2 regions of the Cytobacillus sp. EB106-05-05-XG126 genome follow, and region 1 is predicted to be linked to the other one. Evidence: riboswitches for the same ligand, from Rfam matches in the RefSeq annotation. Region 1 holds a riboswitch; the other holds the start of a gene.
What was found. Region 1 has a riboswitch for cobalamin ahead of cobJ (precorrin-3B C(17)-methyltransferase). Riboswitches for the same ligand answer to the same signal wherever they lie in the genome.
Positions count from the first base shown of each region.

Region 2: linked by a shared signal. The riboswitch ahead of AC3WTL_RS20175 (ABC transporter substrate-binding protein) and the one ahead of cobJ (precorrin-3B C(17)-methyltransferase) in region 1 are both predicted to bind cobalamin.

Region 1 is NZ_JBYTDU010000001.1:638,875-642,771, reverse strand. It holds gene cobJ (precorrin-3B C(17)-methyltransferase) at 6-1,628, opposite strand; cobalamin riboswitch at 1,862-2,039, opposite strand; gene dsdA (D-serine ammonia-lyase) at 2,273-3,607, opposite strand; gene AC3WTL_RS03175 (DMT family transporter) at 3,561-3,897, opposite strand, start outside.
Region 2 is NZ_JBYTDU010000010.1:38,316-42,212, reverse strand. It holds gene AC3WTL_RS20185 (FtsW/RodA/SpoVE family cell cycle protein) at 1-679, opposite strand, end outside; gene AC3WTL_RS20180 (hypothetical protein) at 956-1,732, shown strand; cobalamin riboswitch at 1,814-2,017, shown strand; gene AC3WTL_RS20175 (ABC transporter substrate-binding protein) at 2,185-3,144, shown strand; gene AC3WTL_RS20170 (FecCD family ABC transporter permease) at 3,110-3,897, shown strand, end outside.

The DNA of each region.
Region 1 (3,897 bases):
TCCTCCTAATCCCCGCATGGTGCCGGCTCTACTTCGATCTTGGAGCTCATATCCTGATAGGTAAAATACTGAATTTTTTTCACGCGCTTAAAATATTTAAAAAGCCGTTCATTCGGATGCGCATTTTCTTTGTATTCTTCGATAATCTCCTTTAATAACGGCACCAGCTGATCAGGCTCAATTCCCTCTGCCACCGGCTGGGCAGCATGGGCTGTACGGCCAACCGGCTTTGCCCCGATAAATAAATCAAACTTCTTCTTGCGGTAAACAATGCCTATATCATCAAATACTGCCCGATAACAGGCCATTCCGCAGCCATTAAAGCCAATATGCAGTTCTTTTGGAAGCTTTAAGCCGCCCAGTTCAGCTGCAATTTCCTCTGCATATGGAATGGATTCTGCCTTCTCCCCGTAGCAAAAATCGCAGGCTTTTACATTTAGAACATCCCCCACCGGCATGACTGTCAGATCGTGCTGTTCGAGTTTTTCCACAATCGAATGAGGCTGAACAGTTGGAACCTTGATTAAAAATCGGTGATCCGGTGTATATTCCATGGTGCCTTTCTCGCCAACAGCTTCTGCCAGTACGCGCATTTGGTCAGCTGTAATAAATTTATTCGCAACACCAGGCGAAACCGCAAATTCAAAAATATCTTCAATTGGCTGCTGCACCAGATGTGTTTGGTCAATCTCGGATTTCGTTACCATCGATAATGCCTTAAAAGCCATATCCAAAGAGCTGGATTCTTGTTTTTTTCTTTGGATCTGCTCATAGCCGGCCTGGGCTTCCCCGGTTTCCTGATTTAACGCCCATGGCTCCGCTTCCTTTTTTAAACGCTGATGCGGCTTTAAGATTTGCTTTTCTTCCCCCAGCGTGTACTTGCGCTGATAGCCTCTAGGCGTAATGATTTTATTGTCATAAAAGAAAGTGGAAGAATTCCCGATCACGACTGTTGTAAGCATGCCAATATCATGATCAAGCATTTCCGCCAGTGTCGTCAGAATGACATTCTGATTTTCACGGTAAGCACTTTTCACAAGCCCCACTGGTGTATCAGGAGAACGATATTTTAATAGAATCCTTTGTGCCTCGACAATCTGCCGTGTCCTCCTGCCGCTTTTCGGGTTATATAAAGCGATGACAAAATCCGCCATTCCGGCTGCTTCAATCCGCTTCTCGATTACCGTCCAGGGTGTTAAATGATCACTCAGACTGATGGTGCAGGAGTCATGCATGACAGGTGCACCCAGTAAGCTTGCACATGAATTAATCGCGGAGATGCCAGGAACAATTTCCACTTCGATTCCTTCTTCTTCCTTCCAGCCCATTTCGATCAGCACTTCATACACTAAGCCGGCCATTCCATATACCCCAGAGTCACCGCTCGATATTACGGAAACAATATGGCCGGCTTCCGCTCTTTTCACTGCATCCTGCGCACGGGATACCTCCTCAGTCATTCCTGTGCTGACAATCGAACTTGCTGTTACGTGTGTCTCGATCAGATCTACGTAAGTTTTGTAGCCAATAATGCAATCACTCTGCTGCAGCGCATCCACAGCCCGCTTGGTTATATGCTCACGATCGCCCGGACCAAAGCCGACAACAAAGATTTTTCCCTTCTTCATAGACTAACCTCCAATTAAGAAATGCACATGCGCCCTGCCTGTTGCCGTAATGCTCAAGCAGGCACTCTGCGCAAGACCATTCTCAAAGTTCAATGCTTCTTGCCAAATAAAAAATGCCTGCACTCCTTTTCAAAGGAATACAGGCATATGAAATGACAGTATAAAAATAAGCATACTGAAACCCAAAAACAATTGATCATAATTGTCCCGCCTATACTTCTCCCTCCGAAAAGCAAGTGTCGTTTAAATAAGCAGGTTTCCTGACTTAAGCTTCTTCTTACTCTTACACCTTCCCGATTTCTCAGTGGCATTGTAATTTCATCAGCTCTTACAGTAGCGGGGGCTGTACCAGACTTTCACTGGTTTCCCTTTTACCTCACCAAAGTGAGCACTTATTTAAATTGATATATTAATTTTTTACTAATATAACATATAATGACCAATTTTGACATATTATTTTTTTCATAATTTTTTTTATGCTGTGTTAATGCCCTTGACTTTTTGAAATAAGATTTGGTAAAAGACATCAGCAAGTGTACTCTCCACAAAATGAAATTCGCCGATTGGCGAGTTCTTAAGGACGCTTCATGAGCAATTCCGCTGATTTTCTCTCATCTAAAATTTATGGAGACCGAAGATTAGAATTATAGTTTTGCACCTTTAATATAATATTCTTCCATTATTTCTTTTGGAACCATACTTCCGCCAGTAGCCCACATGAGATGGACAGCATTTTTCATTTTATCTTTTAAGTTATGATTTTGAACATATTCTATCCCTTGCTTCTTAGTCGATAACTTTACTGGACCTATGACGCCTGCCAATGCGGAAGGCTCAAGACGAATGTTTTCTGTATCGGCCAATGTGCTTAATAGTTTAAATAGCTCATGATCACTTACGGTATAACTTCCGCTTAATAGAGGCTCAATCGTTTGACCAACGAATCCTGATGGTCTCCCAACTGCAAGGCCGTCAGCTGATGTGATGTTGTCAATTCCAAAATCTTGGACCGAAACTTTTTCATGCATTCCTGTTACGAGTCCCAGCAGCATACATGGAGAATGAGTAGGTTCTGCAAAGAAGCAATGTACATGATCTTGATAGATTAATTTTAAACCAAAAGCGACTCCCCCCGGTCCGCCTCCTACACCACATGGCAGATAAACAAAAAGCGGATGGTTTTCATCTACAGTTATATTTAATTCTTCTAACTGTTTTTGTAAGCGAATGGCTGCCACTGCATATCCTAAAAACAAATCACGGGAGTTCTCGTCATCAATGAAATAGCAATTCGGATCACGATCAGCCTGTTTGCGCCCCTCTTCGACCGCTTTGCTGTAATCTTCCCTATATTCGATCACCGTTACTCCTTTGCTTTTAAGGAGATCTCTCTTCCATTCCTTTGCATCTGCAGACATATGGACCGTGACTTTAAAACCTAATTTAGCACTCATTATGCCTATACTTAACCCTAAATTGCCCGTAGATCCGACGGCAATGGAGTATTCGGAAAAGAAGTTTCTGAATTTCTCACGATCAAGGATCGAATAATCATCCTCTACTGATAATAAACCTTGTTGAATCGCCAATGTTTCTGCATGTTTCAGCACTTCATATATGCCGCCGCGCGCTTTAATGGAACCTGAAATCGGAAGATGGCTGTCACATTTCAGCAGAAATTCCCCTTCTAATGGATGTTCATACATCTGTGATAATTTTTCACGCATCGCGGGGATGGAGACAATAGGAGATTCAATGATTCCGTTATTCTCCCTTGTTTCTGGAAAAACCTTTGCGATGTAAGGAGCAAAACGCATTAACCTTTCCTCTGCATCTTTTACATCATTTTCATTAAGCGGAAGTTTCTTTGCTCCTGTTTGATACGGTTCCTTTTTCGGGTTCGTCCAAAATACTTCCTTTACATCTACCAGCTCACCTATTAAAGGATATTCTTTTATCCAATCTTGAATCGTTTTCATCACTTATTCTCCTCCAAATGGAATCATAATGTCCTGAAGTTATTTTAACACCGACAGCCCCTGCAATAATACACATAATCCATACCGTAGATCTTAAATTTCTAGGTTCATTAAAGAAGATTATGCCGGCTAAAACACTTCCGACAGCGCCTATGCCAGTCCATATTGCATAAGCAGTTCCCACTGGAAGGGAAGTTACTGACAAAGAAAGAAAATATAAGCTTAAACTTCCGCAAACAAGACAACTGATCGTAGAGGGCCAATTTTTAAATCCATCTGCACGCTTCAGA
Region 2 (3,897 bases), on a different contig from region 1:
AGGGGTCAATCCCAAGGTATTTCTCTAAAATCTCCGGTGCTATGATCACCAGATATAGAACCGTTCCTGCTAAAGCACCGAGGACTCCATAAATCGGAACAAGGATTTTCCAGGTGATTCCGGATACCAGGATGATTCCTGCTAATATCGCGATGATGACAAGGGCGGTACCCAAGTCTTCGATAATAATCAATCCTAATGGAAGCAATGTGGCTGCCCCTAGTTTGATTAGGAGAAAAAAGTCCGTTCCGGCTGTCTTAGCCTGATACTTCAGATGATGGTCAGCGATGATTTTGCTGAGGGCGATAATAAGGAACACCTTTACGAATTCTGAAGGCTGCACTGAACCGAGTCCGGGAATGATGTACCACAATGTAGCCCCTTTGCGCTCTGGTGCGATGCTTTCCGGTGCAATGAATAGCCCAACAAGCAATAGGATGCCTAAACCGTATAGCAGCCATGTGAGTCTCCGGATTTGCTCGCTGTCAAAATACATGACAATCCCTACAATGACGGCACCAACAATATAATTTTTGATTTGTGAGATAACAAAATTCCCTTCATATTGATTGGAGGATTGTCCGCTGTAAATCGCAATGCAGCTGATGAGAAAAAACAGCAGCAGAAGAAAACATAATGTCCAATCGAATCGGTCTGAGAATCTACTATTCTGGTTCATTATATACACCTGGTTTCTTTACCTTTTTACATTTTTATCCTATCAGAGAAAAATTAACCTTACAATGGAGAAAGATATTTCATTGAGTTAGACGAAAAAATCACTATGATGGTTTCCTGTGTTTTCAAAAAAACGGGTTTAAAATTTTTTCTCATCGGCAAAGATATTTCCAGATATTTTTGCTACAATAAGAGAATAAAATACTGGAAGTTTGGCAGGCAGTTTCATAAGAAGCTGTCTTTTTATCAATTTGGCTACGGTTCGGAGGTTTCGTCATTGAAAAGAAGGAATCAAACTATTCGTGATCTCATCTACATCCATCTTAATGAACAGGATCAATATGTGATGACTTATGGAATTGAGTTTGCAGAGTTTGCCCAGACTCTTTCAGATTCTATTAATAATTTGCTGCTGTTAAAGCACCGTTATGAACATGGGGACTTTAATAGCCACACGATGTTCGATTATGTGTCAAGGGACAAGCTGGGCAGGTTGGTTGAGGATGATGTATATGGCTATGGCGATTTTTGCTGGATCGACTTCGAAGAAGAGGAAGCGGTGAATGAGCTTCCCGGCCAGACAATTGCGGAGCTTCTTTATCTCGGCCATATTAAAGAGCATCTTAAGCTGCCTTTTTACAATTATCTGAGCAACCGGTATGTGTACCTTGCCCATGATGATGGCTGGTTTAACCGCACATATTACCGCGATCTGAACGATTTTTACCGGATGCTTGGGGAAGTGATCCCCGGGAAAATGGGACAGATGAAGGTAGAAAAAACGCTCCTTGGCATTAAAAAGAAAAAGACATATCCTCCAATCACCAGAGATGTCCTGCTTTCATTAAAGCCTCTCATGAAAGAAGGAGCGGTCCTTTCCATTAAGGATATTGAACAGAATCGGGTCAGGATCGAGATTCCAATTTGGATTATTGGCGATTTTGCGAATATGGATGATATGTATGATGAGTATGAAGCCATAGTGAAAGAGCCATGTGAGGCGAAGATTGTGTTCGATAAGAAGACAAGGGAATGGAAAATATACTCGCGTTAGAATTCTGAACTTTTTTACAACATTCAGCAATTTTCTATTACTTTTTCTGCGGGATGGTGTATAATCGGAAATAGAAAATTTTATATCCGCAATAGAACAGGTGTCTTTTCAAAAGGGCTTTAAAGCAAGCTCTTTTGAAGACTTAATAGGGAAGCTGGTGAAATTCCAGCGCGGTCCCGCCACTGTAAATGGTAGCTGTCGCAAATCCACTGTACACACAAGTATGGGAAGGAGCAGAACGCATTGACCATGAGCCAGGAGACCTGCCTGATTCTTAAGCACCCATAAACCTACGAGGATAGGGAGGTGTTTGGTCCGGCCATCCCTTTTGCACTGATTGATAAATGACCATACCAACATCTCCTTGCCGTTCGAGGGGATGTTTTTTTATTTTAAACGGTGGTGACAGGCACCACCCGAATTTTGTCGAAAGTAATGGAGGATTGCTGAGTATGAAGAAGTTTTATGCATTTTTATTAACTATGCTGCTTGCTGCAGGAGTGCTTGCAGGCTGCGGCGAGAGTGCTGAACAGCCAAAAGAAGAGAAAAAGGTTGAGGAAGGGCAGAATGCTGCTTTTCCTGTAACGATAAAAGACGCGCTGGATAATGAAGTGGTCATTGAATCCAAGCCTGAAAGAATCGTTTCCATGATTCCAAGCAATACCGAAATTGCCTTTGAATTGGGGCTTGGAGAAGAGGTAGTCGGAGTCTCCGATTTTGATAACTACCCGCCCGAAGCCACAGAAAAAGAAAAGATTGGCGGCATGGAATTTAATGTCGAGAAAATTATTTCTTTAAACCCGGATCTAGTTCTTGCTCACGCGTCAAGCGCACATAATTCCGAAGCAGGCCTTCAGCAATTAAGGGATGCAGGCGTGGCCGTCCTTGTTGTCAATGATGCGAAGAGCTTTGACCAGGTTTTTGAATCCATTGTAATGGTTGGAACCGCAGCAGGGGAGAAAGATAAAGCAGAGCAGATCATTTCAGATATGAAGAGCAAGCTTGAGGAAATTAAGACAAAAGCTCAGGATATAAAAGAAGAAGACCGCAAATCGGTATTCGTGGAAGTTTCACCAGCTCCTGAAATCTATACAGCTGGTGCAAAAACCTTTATGGACGAAATGCTCAGTGCGATTAATGCAGAAAATATCATTACGGAAGAAGGATGGCCGAAAATGGATCCGGAAGCGATTATCGAACGGAATCCGGATGTAATCATCACAACTCATGGCTATTATACTGAAGATGCTGCTGGCAATGTAATGAAAAGGGATGGCTGGCAGGATATAACAGCAGTGAAAAATAAGCAGGTTGCCGATGTTGATTCCGATATGGTAACCCGCTCTGGCCCTCGTATTATTGAAGGAGTCGAGGAACTTGCAAAAGCAGTATATCCGGACGTATTTAAATAATAAATTTCTGGCTTATCTAACAGCAGCAGCTTTCCTGCTCTGTGCTATGCTGATGGGGATTTCAATTGGTACAGTGTCTGTTCACCCCATCACAATTATCAGAGTAATAAGCGCTGAGGTTTTCCCTTTTATTTCATTGGGAAACACGGATGCTATGCATGCAAATATCATTATGAACATTCGCCTGCCGCGCGTTTTGCTGGCTGGCTTAGTAGGGGCGTCTCTTGCAATTGCGGGAGCCGCCTTTCAAGGTTTATTAAGAAACCCGCTGGCAGATCCATATACCATTGGAGTTTCTTCCGGGGCTTCACTCGGTGCTGTTTTAACCCTGTTCTTGGGATTATCCATTCCGTTTGCAGGAATGTTTACACTGCCTTTATTCAGCATCTTATTTTCCTTTTTAACCATTTTTGCCGTTTTGCTATTTGCCAGAAAAATTGAAAGATCCATGAAAGTGGAAACGATTATTTTAACGGGCATTATCTTCAGTTCTTTTCTTGGCGCTCTAATTTCTCTGATGATTGCTCTGACCGGTGAGGAGCTTAGACAGATTATTGGATGGCTTCTTGGCAGTGTATCCATGAGAGGCTGGGCGTATATTAACATTATCTTTCCGTTTTTTGTAATTGGTGCCATCCTTCTGTTAGTGAACAGTAAAGAGCTGAATGCTATGAGCTTTGGGGAAGAAAAGGCCCAGCATATTGGGGTGGACGTTCAGAAGAGGAAGATGATGGTCCTGGTAGCTGGCTCCAT